3 regions of the Kiloniella antarctica genome follow, and region 2 is predicted to be linked to each of the others. Evidence: riboswitches for the same ligand, from Rfam matches in the RefSeq annotation. Region 2 holds a riboswitch; each other region holds the start of a gene.
The links. Region 2 has a riboswitch for thiamine pyrophosphate ahead of thiD (bifunctional hydroxymethylpyrimidine kinase/phosphomethylpyrimidine kinase). Riboswitches for the same ligand answer to the same signal wherever they lie in the genome.

Region 1: another riboswitch for thiamine pyrophosphate. It lies ahead of ACFSKO_RS16000 (FAD-dependent oxidoreductase); the one in region 2 lies ahead of thiD (bifunctional hydroxymethylpyrimidine kinase/phosphomethylpyrimidine kinase).
Region 3: another riboswitch for thiamine pyrophosphate. It lies ahead of thiB (thiamine ABC transporter substrate binding subunit); the one in region 2 lies ahead of thiD (bifunctional hydroxymethylpyrimidine kinase/phosphomethylpyrimidine kinase).

What each region holds. Positions count from the first base shown of each region.
Region 1 covers NZ_JBHUII010000011.1:14,396-19,198, forward strand. Annotated here, with positions in the region: gene pyc (pyruvate carboxylase) at 1-66, shown strand, start outside; gene ACFSKO_RS15985 (thiamine phosphate synthase) at 119-727, opposite strand; gene ACFSKO_RS15990 (thiazole synthase) at 720-1,508, opposite strand; gene thiS (sulfur carrier protein ThiS) at 1,511-1,708, opposite strand; gene ACFSKO_RS16000 (FAD-dependent oxidoreductase) at 1,708-2,721, opposite strand; TPP riboswitch at 3,057-3,169, opposite strand; gene ACFSKO_RS16005 (periplasmic nitrate reductase, NapE protein) at 3,390-3,560, shown strand; gene ACFSKO_RS16010 (NapC/NirT family cytochrome c) at 3,765-4,346, opposite strand; gene ACFSKO_RS16015 (nitrate reductase cytochrome c-type subunit) at 4,385-4,803, opposite strand, start outside.
Region 2 covers NZ_JBHUII010000013.1:411,752-416,554, reverse strand. Annotated here, with positions in the region: gene ACFSKO_RS20515 (ABC transporter permease) at 1-476, opposite strand, end outside; gene ACFSKO_RS20510 (ABC transporter ATP-binding protein) at 473-1,252, opposite strand; gene thiD (bifunctional hydroxymethylpyrimidine kinase/phosphomethylpyrimidine kinase) at 1,258-2,070, opposite strand; TPP riboswitch at 2,151-2,267, opposite strand; gene ACFSKO_RS20500 (RidA family protein) at 2,426-2,773, shown strand; gene ACFSKO_RS20495 (peptide ABC transporter substrate-binding protein) at 3,209-4,803, shown strand, end outside.
Region 3 covers NZ_JBHUII010000001.1:817,187-821,989, reverse strand. Annotated here, with positions in the region: gene thiP (thiamine/thiamine pyrophosphate ABC transporter permease) at 1-1,177, opposite strand, end outside; gene thiB (thiamine ABC transporter substrate binding subunit) at 1,192-2,208, opposite strand; TPP riboswitch at 2,308-2,418, opposite strand; gene ACFSKO_RS03920 (helix-turn-helix domain-containing protein) at 2,498-3,532, opposite strand; gene ACFSKO_RS03915 (hypothetical protein) at 3,642-4,046, shown strand; gene nhaA (Na+/H+ antiporter NhaA) at 4,135-4,803, opposite strand, start outside.

The DNA of each region.
Region 1 (4,803 bases), on a different contig from region 2:
GAACTTCTCGTTAAGCCGGGTTCAAAAATCGAAACGAAAGATTTACTGGCTGTTATTTCAGATTAGTCCTGATTTATAGAATGACGGTCACTCAATGTGATAAGTGACCGTCATTAATTTATTCAGCTTGTCTCTCTATACTGAGTTCAAGCCATTCCTGAAGACGTTCTTCGGGACTTTCGTTATAAAGAACATCGGTAACGACACAGATGGTATCGGCCCCTGCATCATATATTTCAGAAGCACGCTCTACGGAAAGACCGCCGATTGCAACAAGAGGGATGTGTCCAACCATTTCCTTCCAACGCCTTACGTTTTCGGCACCCTGGGGTTCCCAGTGCATTTCCTTAAGAATAGTCGGATAGACCGGGCCGAGAGCGATATAGTCGGGCTCTAAATCAAGAGCTCTATCGAGTTCATTTTCATCATGAGTACTGACACCTAGCTGAAGGCCAGCTTGGCGAATTTCCCCGATATCTGCGTCATCAAGATCTTCTTGACCAAGATGAATGAAATCGCAGCCAAGTTCAATTGCCAGTTCCCAGTAATCATTGATGATGAGTTGGGTTTGGTATTGATTACAGAGCTCTTGCGCAAGGGTGATTTGTTCGCGAACTTCGTCTTCTTCGGCATCTTTTATACGCAATTGGACAAGCTTTAAACCTACTGGGAGAAGCCGAGGAAGCCAGTTAGCGTTGTCAACGATCTGGTAAAAGGGGTTAAGCATGTTCTTGGTTCCAGAAGGGAAGGCCTGCTACCGGGGTGGAAGGCGCGGCCATATCCCTTTTTTCAATTGGGTCAGCGATAAAGGACAAGTGACCGCTTTCAATAGCCATTGCAAAAGCCTTGGCCATAAGAACGGGATCACCTGCCTTGGCGACGGCTGTATTCAAAAGTACACCGTCATAGCCAAGTTCCATCGCAGCTGCTGCATGTGAAGGCAATCCGATCCCCGCGTCAACAATTAATGGTACTTTGGGAAAATGGGCACGAAGACTGCGTAGGCCATAGATATTGTTTAATCCACGTCCGCTTCCAATTGGTGCGCCCCAAGGCATAAGTACTTCACATCCTGCAGCGATAAGTTTTTCTGCCACAACAAGATCTTCTGTTGTGTAAGGGAAAACCTGGAAACCATCTTCGCTGAGTATTTTTGCAGCTTCGACCAGGCCAAAAACATCAGGTTGCAGGCTGTCGTCTTCGCCGATCACCTCAAGCTTTACCCAAGGTGTTTCAAAAATTTCACGGGCCATGTGAGCCGTGGTTACGGCTTCTTTTACCGTTTTGCAACCCGCAGTGTTTGGAAGGACTTTAGCGCCTGTTTCTTTGATGTAAGACCAAAAATTTTGACCTGACTGTTCTTTACCAGACTCTCTTCGTAGAGAAACAGTGACGATATCAGACCCAGAAGCCTTGATTGCTTCAAGCATGATAGAGGGAGAGGGGTAGAGAGCCGTGCCGATTAAAAAGCGAGATGAGACTTCTTGATCATAAAATTGAATAGTCATGATTATCCTCCCTGCATTGGGGCAACAACTTCAATGGCATCACCGTCTTTTAAGTCAGTTGTTGCTCTTAGACTTGCCGGTGCGAGAGTACCATTTACGGCCGTTGCGATTTTTGCATCTCCATAACCTTGCTCATCCAGCAGCGCAGCTAGTGTTGATGTCTTTGTGATGATAGCCTCACCATTGAGCGTTAAGTTCATTAACTGTTTCCTGTGTACGAACTGGATGGGGGAGTATTTCCATTACCAGATAATGCAAGTTCAACGACCTTTTTGGCCATGGCGGGTGCTGCGAGGTAACCGTGGCGATACATACCGTTGAGATAAATTGTTTTCCCCATTTGAACAATCCGGGGTAGATTATCTGGGAAGGCGGGCCTAGCATCAACACCAATTTCAAGTATTTCGGCTTCGCCAAAGGCCGGGTGGAGAGCATAAGCCGCAGAAAGTAATTCCAAGATAGATCTCACACTGGCCCTGGTACGTTCTTCATTTTCTATCATGGTTGCGCCAACCATGAATACGCCATTATTCCTAGGAACGATATAAAGAGGAATACGTGGATGTAGTAGACGTACTGGGCGAGAGAGCGAAATTTCGCTGCTTTGTATCAGCACCATCTCTCCTTTGACGCCTCTCAGGTCTTTCAGTGTGTCTTTGGCAGACAAGCCGCGACAATCTATGCGGTAATCTGCGGTTGTCGGGATTTTGAGAAAATCATCGGACTGTTTTTTGTTGAATTGGAACGTAACGCCTTTTTCCTGCAAGTAAGCTACCAATTCAGGGAGAACCTCCCTTGGATCAAAATGTGCTTCTTGTGGATAATATAATCCGGTCGTAAATCGTCCTGCAAGATCTGGTTCAAGTATCTTGATTTGCTCTTCTTTGACTTGTTCCCAATTCTGGGTTCTGCGTCCAAAGCGTTTTAAATCAGGCACATCCCGTGGACTGGCGACTATAAGTGTGCCTTTTTGCCTGTAGGTAGATGTGAAACGAGACCAAAAAGCCATGGATTCAACGCCAAGTTCTCCTATTAGAGGTTCTGCGCTCTCCATCTCGCACCAGGGGGATAACATCCCTCCAGCCCACCATGAACAACAGCTTTCGTCAGGTCCGTTACTTTCAGAAATAACGGTAACATCACAGCATCTTTCCGCAAAAGCGGCAGCACATGATAAGCCAACAATACCTGACCCAATGATTTCTATATGCATTATTCTGCTGGTTCCTTTACCACTTTTTCGACGCGATCAGCATCAATATAAATAGGCTTCCCATTATTTTATACTGGCGACTCATTTGCGTTATGCCTTGTGTCTTATCGTTGATCTCTCTGTATAGTCCCTAACTTCTAGTCGAGAAGATCAGGATCGTTTGGCGGGTTCATGTATGTACTTTTGGTTCCGGTGAAGACACCAGTGGTGGGTGGGACTGTGTGTTCTTAAGTTCAGACACGTTAGATCTCCTGTTGTCTAATTCACAAGGAGATCCGGGGAGCTTTGGGAGGCTTTGGGCAGATATAGATTTAATCTCTATAAGCTGAGTTTTGATTCTGCCGTGGGTCCAATCCCTTCGCCGGCATGACCCGGATCAGGTTCGAAGGGTCCCGTACATACCAGCACAATCTCAGCCCCATATTATGAGGCACCCCTAGGATAACTCGCTTATAAGTCAAGATTTAGTCCGTTACAAGTCGCTAACGACTGGATCCATTTTTCACATAAGATTGGTTCAGATGATTGTTACTCTTTTGATGGACTTTGATATGTATCAATGTGATTTTAATTATTGCGCGTTATCCTCTCATATCTAATGAGAGTTTAATGATCATCTGCTCACGGTTTAAGTAGGTGGGTCACTTTGAAAAATAGCGAGAATTAAAGTGCAAGATATTCAAAATACCTCAACTGAAAAAACAAAAGCACAAGAAATAACTTTGTTTATGTTTCTTGCTGCGGGTTTAGTTCCTGCAATAACTCTTGGGCTCGTCATTGCCTATGGGTTTAGTATCTGGATGTATCAGGCTGTCATCTCTGGGCCACCCACAAGCTAGATTTTAAATGTTACTGTAAAGGTAGTACAGCCCTATTATAACTGAGTGTGTCTGGTTAATTACACTTAGTTATAATAGGGCTGTATGTGGTTTAATTTGATAAGGCGAGTTCGAATCTCGCCTTTACTTAGATATTTTGCAGTAAATAAAAAGGTGAACTCCAATGAGAGTTCACCTTTTTTGTAAAGCAATCGACGGAGGAAGTTATTCCCAGCCTTCAACACCTGTCATGTCCGGTAGTTCATGTGCGATGCCTTTATGGCAATCGATACAAGTTTTTTCTCCCGTGAATAGATAAGTTTGGTGGGCTGTTGCCGCTCTTTCGGATTGAGCTGTTATATCCATAGATGTGGTTGAATGGCAGTTACGACACTCCAGAGAGTTGTTTGCCTTAAGGCGATCCCATTCATGTCCGGCAAGACGTCGTCTTTCGGCGAGAAATTTCTCTCGGGTGTTGATGGTGCCAAACAGCTTGCCCCATACTTCTTTGGAAGCCTGCATTTTACGGGCAATTTTGTCAGTCCAGTTATGCGGTACGTGGCAGTCTGGACAACTGGCGCGGACGCCAGAGCGGTTGCTGTAGTGGATGGTTGGTTTCAGCTCAACAAAAACATTGTCGCCCATTTCGTGACAACTGACACAGAACTCTTCGGTGTTGGTCAGTTCCAGAGTGGTATTGAAACCACCCCAGAACATAACGCCAGCAACAAAGCCACCAATGGTCAGGAAACCAATTGAAAGATGTTTCGCGGGGCGATTGCCATGGGACCATATCCAACAGGCCATACCCCACAATTTTTTAAAAGGTGTCAACATGGTTTTGCCTATTCAGCCTTAATGATGTGTTCAACGTCAATGAACTCGTTTTCAACAAGCGGTGGGGCATCGACCTGGGTTACGTGACATTGAGTACAGAAATATCGACGTGGTGAAACTGTTGCCAATACCTGATTATCTCGGTCCATATAGTGGGTAACACTCACCATGGGAGCTTGAGACTCACCTGTGCGGGTTCGTGCGTGGCAAGAAAGACATTTGTTGGCATTGGTTGAGATCTCATAAGATCTGATTTTATGAGGAATAGTTGGAGGTTGTTCAGGGTAATTTCTAATCCGTTTTACGTCCTTATTTTCAACCTTATTCATCTTCGGAGCCTCTGCTTCAGAGGTGATTGGCGTCCCTTGGCGAAGAGTGGCGGCGCCGTCGGAATGGGCACTGACACCAAAAGCAAGGAATCCCGCGA
Region 2 (4,803 bases):
AAAGCCAAAGGACTGGCATTCATAACCTTTGCAAGTGCCTGCCAGTCTTTAGGTGTGCGTCTCAAACCATCATAAAAAGCCGCTGTTATTGGAAAATAGATAATAAGGACTGTCATGGCTACTTTGGAAGGCATACCGTACCCGAGCCAAAGCACAAGAATGGGAGCTAGGGCAAAGACGGGGAGAGATTGGGTGATGACAAGCACAGGGGTGAGCCAAACGCGAAGAGGCTTTGCTGTTGCAAGTGTGAGCGCTGATGCGCAACCAAGCGCCGTGCCAATGGTAAAGCCAAACAAGATTTCTGTTAGTGTATAGCTCGCGTGATGGAGAAGAGTAGGCAGGCGGTTCCAAAGTGTTTCAACGACGACAAGGGGGCCTGGAAGAATATAGGGCGGGACGGAAGTCATTTTGACAATGAAATGCCATAGAATAAGCAACCCAAAAAGCACAATGACCACTCTAACGGAACTCATCATATGGTCATCTTTCCCATAGAGAGTTCAGATATGAGCACATCATAGAGCTGTATAATTGCCGGATCATTCAGGTTTCGGATGGGAGAGCTTTCAGGAGAAAATGATCTTGCCTCACAAACAATGGGGCCGATTAAAATAAAGATAAAGTGCGCCAGACGCAGAGCTTCAAGCGGATCGTGGGTGATCATGACCACGGTTTTGTTTTTGAGGTGTTTGTGAGTAAGTTCCTGCATTTCAGCGCGGGTAATAGCGTCCAAGGCAGAGAAAGGTTCATCAAGAAGTACGATTGGGCGATTTTCCAGTAAGGTTCTGGCCAGTGCTGTACGCTGCCTCATACCGCCGGAAAGCGTATTGGGTTTCTGATCAAGAGATGCTCCAAGTCCAAGTTGTTGAAGGAGGCTGATCGCGGATTTTTTCTCGATAAGAGGAGGATTTTTTTTGGTAGGGCAAAGCCGGTTACGTATGAGGACATTATCGAGAATAGAAAGCCACGGGAGAAGAAGATCGTCCTGGGTCATCCAGCTAATTTGATCGGTTAAAGAGGCAGTGTTTTTTTGTTTGATTGTTCCTTCAAACGATCCCGTTGGCAGCAGCCCAGCAATGGCTTTAAGAAGTGAGGATTTTCCGACACCACTTCTTCCTAGTAAGACATTCCAACTACCAGAGTGCAGGTTGATGTTGAAATCATTAAACACTTGTCGATTTTCAAATGAGAGTGAAAAACCTTCAACGATAATGTCCTCACTCTTTGGCGGCCTGCTCCCTTTTTTATGCACCAGCGTTAACCCTCTTTTGGCCAAAAAGCGTGGAAGTGATGGACGGGACCATGACCTTTCCCGACACCTAGAGTATCTGCGTGTTGAAGTGCGTTACTTAGGTATGTTTTGGCTTGTGTAACGGCCTCTATCAAAGGAAGGCCTTTGGCGAGACCAGCCGCGATTGATGCCGAGAGGGTACATCCTGTACCGTGGCTGTTGCTTGTGTTTATACGCAGGCCACTTAAGCAGCGATCTGCTTGGCCATCAAAGAAGAGATCATCACTTGTGTCTCCGCCCAAGTGACCACCTTTTAGCAAGACAGACTTGATGGGCATTTTTTTGAAAACCTGGAGTAATTCGCTCATCTCGTCCAGGGATGTTGGTTCTTTCATTTCCGTGAGTTCAGCCGCCTCTGGAAGGTTCGGCGTAATAATGGTTGCCTTGGGAAGTAGATGTTCTTTTAAGCTTTGGATAGCATCATCCTGTAGTAGCTTGTCACCACTTTTAGCAACCATCACAGGATCAAGTACAATAGGCACATCAGGATAATTATTCATAGCATTCGCAACAGCACAAATGACGTCAGGTGTCCCCAACATCCCGATTTTAACGGCTTTGACATCGAGGTCTTCAAAAACGGTGTGGATTTGATCTTGAATGAAATGGGTAGAGACGGGGTAAATGCTGTGTACTTTACAGGTGTTTTGCGCGGTCAAAGCTGTAATGACGGACGCGGCATAAACACCGAGAGCTGACATGGCTTTGATATCTGCCTGGATACCGGCACCGCCACCACTATCTGATCCCGCAATTGTCAGGGCTATAGGCACTGGCATGATTTCCTCCATTATTCATCTCAGAGGATTTCAATGCTTTGCTTTTATCCGAAAATCGGTTGGGGTATCAAATTGTGACTCCCTGCAAGCATCTCAATTTCCTCCGCCGGTATTAACCGGATCAGGTTCTGCGGGTTAGCAATTGCTTCTCAGCTCGTTTTTCTAAGTAAGAAAGATGAGCACCCCGACGAGATTTTCTGAATTATGCTGTGCTTTTGAAAATAGGCAAGAGGGAAAGTGTTGTTTAGGTTTTCTGGGGGATATCATACTCAGATCTGGACCTACCTGATACTTTGATAGCATATAGGGCGTTTCATCCATTTGGATGTGAGTGTTTAAAGAAGGAATTGAATAAATGACTGGGATTATTCGACACGATACGACAGCGCGTTCAAGTAAGATTGTGGAGCATGGGGATACAATCTATTTATCTGGACAAGTTGGAACTGCAGGAGAAACAGTTTCAGTACAGACCAAAGAAATTTTGGACAAAATTGATGTATGTCTAGCTTCTGTGGGAAGTGACAAAACTAAAATTCTTCAAGCCGTCATCTGGTTAAGTGATATGAAGTATTTCGCTGAATTGAACGAAGTTTGGAATGCGTGGGTTCCAGAAGGGCACGCGCCTGCTCGTGCTTGTGGCGAAGCTAAATTAGCGCGTGCTGAGTTGAGTGTGGAAATTATTATCACCGCTGCTAAATAGTTACGTTTACTGTTTTGTAACCCTATCTGAGCTGCTCAATAATTGGTATTGAGCAGCTTTTTTTATGTCCTAAGCGACTTAGGCTGGATTCCTTTGGTTGTATAAAGTATAATAACTTTATGCTCGTTAGTTTTGATCAATTAGTAAATAAATTCGGCCATTTGCCTACGTTTCTTGCTTGGTTGATCTTAAGCACAGACCCCCTCTTGTCAGAGAGCTAAAAGAAGGTCACCCTGCGTAAATACACGCAGGAATATTATTGCTACTAACGTGTACAACGTAAAAACAATAACAGGGTTAAGTAAAGAGACTGTGAGTTTGTTCGCACTTAATATAAGAAAAGTCGATAAATATCGAAAATTATACTTTAAATTAAGTGGTGAAGTTGAACTTATTTTCTGACTCATTCTCTTTGCTTGGAAACATGAGGGCATTATGAATAAAAAAATACTAGTGCTGTTACTTTTGGTCGTGGCGATCGCTGCGGGCATCTTCTTTTATATGAAAAAAGGGGAAGAACAGGTAGCAGAAAAGAAAGTTGAAGAGCCAGCAAAAGAAATGGTTTTTCATCGCGGAAACGGCTCCGAGCCAGGAAGTCTTGATCCGCAAATCTCAGAAGGTGTTCCTTCTTCTCATATTCTTCGTGATATTTTTGAAGGTCTTACTGCAGAGCATACCGACGGTTCACTCATTCCGGGGCAAGCTGAAAGCTGGACCATTAGTCCTGACGGTACCAAATTTACTTTTAAACTGCGTGCTGATGCGGTTTGGAGTAACGGTGACCCGGTAACAGCACATGATTTTGTTTATGCGTGGCAACGCGCCGTTGCTCCTGCTACTGGCTCTGAGTACTCATTCTTGCTCTATCCACTACAAAATGCGCAGGCTATTGCGGGTGGCGAAGAAAAGGATCTTTCCCAGTTGGGTGCAAAAGCACTTGATGACAGAACTCTCGAAGTTCAACTTGAAGGTCCTGCGCCTTATTTCTTGGGCATGATAACACACTCTGTTGCCTATCCAGTTCATAAAGCAACAGTAGAAGCGCACGGCGAAAAATGGACACGTCCAGAAAATATCGTATCAAACGGTGCGTTCAAACTTTCAGAGTGGACCCCTCAATCACGTATCGTTTCAGTTAAGTCAGATACCTATTGGAATAAAGACACAGTGAAGCTGGATAAAGTTGTTTATTATCCAACTGAAAGTCAGACCACTGCTCTTAAGCGTTATCGCGCAGGTGAGCTTGATTGGACGTACGAAGTTCCAAATGATCAAATCAAATGGATCAAGGAAAACATGGCCGACGAATTCCACGTCACTAATTACCTTGGAACTTATTACTACGGCTTTAACATGACAAAGCCTCCGTTCAACGATCCAAAGTTACGTAAGGCTTTCTCTATGGCGATTGATCGTGACATTCTGACAACAAATATTGTTACAGCGGGTGAAGTTCCTGCCTATGCGTTTGTTGTTCCTGGTGTTACTGGATATGACCCCGTATATTCTGATTTTAAAGCAAAAGAACAAGCTGCTCGTAATGCAGAAGCTATGAAGCTTTATGAAGAAGCTGGTTATTCCAAAGATAACCCTCTTGAAATTGAACTTCGCTATAATACGAGTGATAACCACAAAAAGATTGCCATTGCTGTTGCCAGCATGTGGAAGAAAACTCTTGGTGCAAAAGTTAACCTCGTAAACGAAGAGTGGAAAGTTTATCTTGAAACTCGGAAGCTGAAGCAGGTTACACAGGCATTCCGTGCTGGTTGGATTGGCGATTATAATGATCCAAATACTTTCTTGGAACTATGGTTATCTGATTCAGGTTTAAATGATACTGGTTTTAACGATCCAGAATTTGACAGCCTTCTTAAACAAGCAGGTGTTGAACAAGATGCAACCAAGCGTAAAGAATTGCTTATGAAAGCTGAGGGGATTTTCCTCGAAGCAAACGCGGTTGCACCGATCTACCACTACGTTACAAAACGTATGGTTAAGCCTTATGTTAAAGGCTGGAAAAGCAACGTAAT
Region 3 (4,803 bases), on a different contig from region 2:
GAAGGATAATACTTCCTGAAAAATCGGTTATTGCGGACAAAGGCTTTGCATAGTTTTTTTTCCCTAGTCGAGAAGGGAGTTCAAGGCTGCGTAACATGAGGGCGATACCGATCGCGAGTAACAGGGTGAGAGTTCCTGCAGCCAGAGAGATCATAAGACTGTTAAATGAAGCGCTCCATAATTTTTCATCCCCGAGGACAGTAAAAAAACGTGTGGAGAATGCCTTTTGAGCTGTGGCAAGCAAGGGCGGGAACACCAAAAGGCTCATTGCAATTAGCATGATTGTATCGATTGCTATCGCAGCCGGCTTTTTGGCGTCAAAACGCTTTGCTGGCTGCTGCTCAGTATTTCCCAGCGGGATATTGCGAGCAAAACGGCTGCCTATAAACAATAAAGTCGCGCAGAAGAATAGCTGAGTTAGGGCAAGGATTACGGCTTTGGGGATGTCGAAATCCAGTCTTATTGCCTGATAGATCGCAACTTCAAGTGTATTGGTTGAAGGGCCGCCGCCAAGAGCGAGAACGACGGTAAAAGAAGTAAAGCACAGCAGAAAGACAAGGCCACAGGACGCTGGTAATACCCGCCTTAACATTGGCCATTCGATGAGCTTAAAAATGTCTTTGCCTGACATGTTGAGTTGTGCCGTTGAGCGCCAATACTCTTGTGGTAAAGCTTCAAGGGTTTGGAGGAAAATTCTCGACAGCAGGGGAGCATTGAAAAAAACATGGGCAATTAATATGCCGATAAGGCCATAGAGATAGTTTCCTGCCGTAAGATCGAAAAACGATAGAGCTTGATTGAACCACCCGTTTCGGCCATGCACGGCAACAATGCCAAATACCCCGACAATCGTTGGTACAATCAAAGACAGTGATGCAAGTCGCAAGAACGACTTTCGCCCAGGTAAATTGGGGCGGCGAGATAACGCGCGTGCAACGGGAATAGCGATAAATGTTGAAATAACTGTGCTGAGTAGAGCTTGGTACAGGGTAAACCTAATAACGCGAAACAGATAGCTGTTGTTATAAATCTTCGAAAAATTTATCTCAAAAATTTGACTGAATAACCCTGAAAAAGCGAGCCCCAATATCAAAGAGATTACACATAAGCTAAGAAGGCCGGGCCATAAAAAGCCAAACCAACCATGGGATGTACGTGTCTTTGATATGGGGTTCATTAGATTATTCAGGATTAACGATCGATGGCGTTAAGCCAGTTATCAATCCAGGCTTGGCGGTTATTCTGAACATCTTCTGGGCTGAAAAGAAGGGCTTTTTCTGGTTTGGGAAGCTCTTCAAATGTGCTTGGTAGACCATCACCAAGATCAATGGCTGGATACATCCAGTTGCCTGTAGGGATTTGGTTTTGAAAATCTTTGGCGGCAATAAAGCTCATAAAATCTTGAGCCAGTTCAGGCTCTTTTGAGCTGGCAAGTTGGGCTGCAACCTCCACTTGAGTATAATGTCCCTCATCGAAAATTGCTGCTTTATACCGGGTGTTTTCTTCTGCAATGATGTGATAAGCGGGAGAGGTGGTGTAGCTCAAAACCATGTCTGCTTCACCGTCCTTAAACAAGCCGTAAGCTTCGCTCCAGCCTTTGGTCACCGTGACGATTTTTGGGGAGAGTTTTTTCCAGGATTCTGCGGCTTTATCTCCATAAACATTCTGCATCCAAAGCATAAGCCCAAGACCGGTTGTTGAGCTTCTAGGGTCTTGAATAATAATCTTTAGATCCGGAAATCCATTGATCAATTGATCAAGACTGGTGGGGGCGCTGGGTAATTTTTCGCTATTGTAAACGAAAGCAAAGTAGCCATAATCAAAGGGCACAAAGGTCTCATCGTTCCAGGGTATTGGAAGCGTGAAGTTTTGTAGGGAGACATTGCTCTTTACAAATAAACCTGTTTCAGCAGCTTCGGCTGTTAAGTTGGTGTCCAGGCCGAGAACGACATCTGCAGTAGTGTCTTTTCCCTCGAGCTTTAAGCGACTGAGAATACCAACAGAAGAATCAACAGCGACAAACTTAAGGTCACAATCACAATTGGCTTCAAAAGCCTTCTTAACCTTTGGCCCTGCACCCCAATCGGCGGCAAAGGCATCGTAGGTATAAATGGTGAGAGTTTTTTTATCATCGGCAGACGCTGAGAAATTTATTCCCAGACCGAAAGTAGTGACTGCAAGTGCAGTTATCATTGTTCGCAAGATCATGCGACGCTCCATATTTAGCGGGCGAGCCCAATTTATTGTGCAGGGAGGCTCCTGAAAAATCTGGAATATATTTAACAGATAGAACCATTGGTTCGTAATCTGTGCCCAGCTCTCAATTCCCTCCGCCGGTACTAACCGGTTCAGGTTCGACGGGTTTTTTTCCTGCTTAGGAAAATTCTCAGCCCTTTATGGGCACCCCGTTGAGACCGAAGCCGAGCTTAGACATTTTTTATTGCATCAGCAAGCCATTACCCGGTGAGCAAACCAGGGGTTTTTGCCTAAAAGTGTGTCAGGTGTTCGAGTGTAAGACATCTCTATATTTAGACGGGGTGAAACCACCTAATAGTTTGAATTCACGGGATAAGTGATGTCGATCAGAATAGCCCTGATACCAAGCGATATCGTCAATAGTATGTTCATCAAAAGTCAGAGCGATGCAAGTATCACGAAAACGGATGTGGCGGATGAGGGTTGCATACCCCGTGTTTAAATTTGTTAACCGTCGGGATAGGCTACGGGTTGAGATGCCAATGTGTCTGGCGGCAAATGGCATGGGTAAGTGTCCGCCGTCTTGGGATTTGGGCAGGGAAGTTATGCGAGAGAGAAGTTCTCGATCTGAAATCAGGTGCGTAAGGTCTTGCATGGCGGCGAGGTTTTTTTCCCGTAGGTGAATTAGAGGAGTTCCTTTGATGAGGATTTCAGAATCAGGCGTGAAATTTCTGGCAAGAAGTGGGTTAAAAACGAGTGTGCTTTGTAAATTCAATTTATAAGACGGGCTGTTTGGAGGATGCACCCATATTTCGACTGCTTGAAGGTCAAACAAAGCACAGGCGACACCACCGAGAACAGCGGGGCCAAAACAGCTCATGTTTGCGAGCGGAGAGAGGAACGGCCTTATGACGATCTCTTCAGAGGAGATTTGTTCTATAAAATAGTTATACCATGCCCTGTATTTCGGATGAGAAAATTTCTTACCTGAAGCGATAAGCCTGTTATGGGATTGAAGCTCAAGACAACTCGTCCATCGTAAGACCAATTGCCGAGGAGTTCTGGCAGAGGATAACGAAAAACTTATCGGATCAAAATTTATGTTTATGGCGGCCTGATAACTTAATTGCAGCACCGATTGATAGCCATGATTTTGAGATAATTTCAACAGTTCCTGCGATGCATTCATAAATTGGTTGGGCAAGGTCTGATTTATCTTGGCAGCCATAACACCGAGATTTTGAAACCAGGTTGACCATTGACGTGCGTAACTTTCTCCAAGGGGAGGGGGATTTATCTTCTTGCTATTTTGCGTTGTTTTGGCGTGGATTTTCACAAGCTCTAACTAAATTGCACTTAACATTGATTTTCCAATTGTCGGGGATCCTCTTTCCTGAGGCAAAAGAAATCCAAAACAAAGAAAATAATGACAGGGATATAATTCAATGTTGCAGAGATTGAGAACACAAATTTGTATCGTTAGCTTGGTCGTTGTGGGTTTGGTGACCTCCGTTCAAGCTGATACGGGGAGCTATATGACTGCAAAAGAAGTATTAGTGCTTATGAACGGAAATTCAATTTCCGGGGTTTTTGGAGATAATAAAGCTTATCGCCAACGTAATCATTCCAGTGGAATAGCTGTTGTTGCGATAAAGGGAGACCCGGTTCGTTTAATCCCCTGGTTTGTCGATGATCAGGCACGTTATTGTGAAGACTGGTCAGAATGGGGCGTTTTTTGCTTCAGATTTATGCGTGGTGATAAGGGTGGGGTTTTCATTTCTGAAAGAGCCAACGGTAAGCAAATGGAAATCAACTGGCATGAAGGCTATATTGACATTAACCACGAATAATTCAGATAGCTACTCCGTTTGATTTGAAAGACAGAGCCCAGGGAATTCCTGGGCTCTGTTATTATAGGGAAGCTAATATCTGTATGGGCTACTCTGCTTGTTGTTTGTTGTTAGGGCTGTTTTGATCGTTACCAAAGCGCAACAGACAGAAACCAGCAAGCGCGGAGAGTATAGAGCCGCTTAAGACCCCGATCCTTACCTGACCAGCGACGCTCGGATCTTCAAAGGCGAGGCCACCGATAAACAAGCTCATTGTGAAACCAATACCCGTTAATAGAGCTAAGGCATAGATTTGACGCCAGTTTGTTCCTTCGGGAAGACGGCATATTTTTGTTTTTGCTGCAAACCAAATAAAGGAAAAGACCCCGAGTTGTTTACCGATGAATAGACCCGCGGCAATACCGAGTGTGAGCGGAGCAATAAGGGTTTCGACTGTAATTCCCTGAAGTGATACACCCGCATTTGCGAAGGCAAATATGGGTAAGATCATAAAAGCGACCCATGGATGGAGGTGGTGCTCGAGACTTTTCAGAGGACTTTTCTCTTCAGGTGTTTTTCCTTTCAGCGGGATGGCAAACCCGATGGCAACTCCAGCAAGTGTAGCATGCACTCCTGATTTTAGAACGCATACCCATAAGATGATCCCGACCAAAACATAAGGCATTTTTGCCGTCACACCCACACGGTTGAGTATAAGAAGGCCCAGTAAGGCAGCAGCAGCAAATGCGAGCGAGATGAGAGAAAGTTCAGCGGTGTA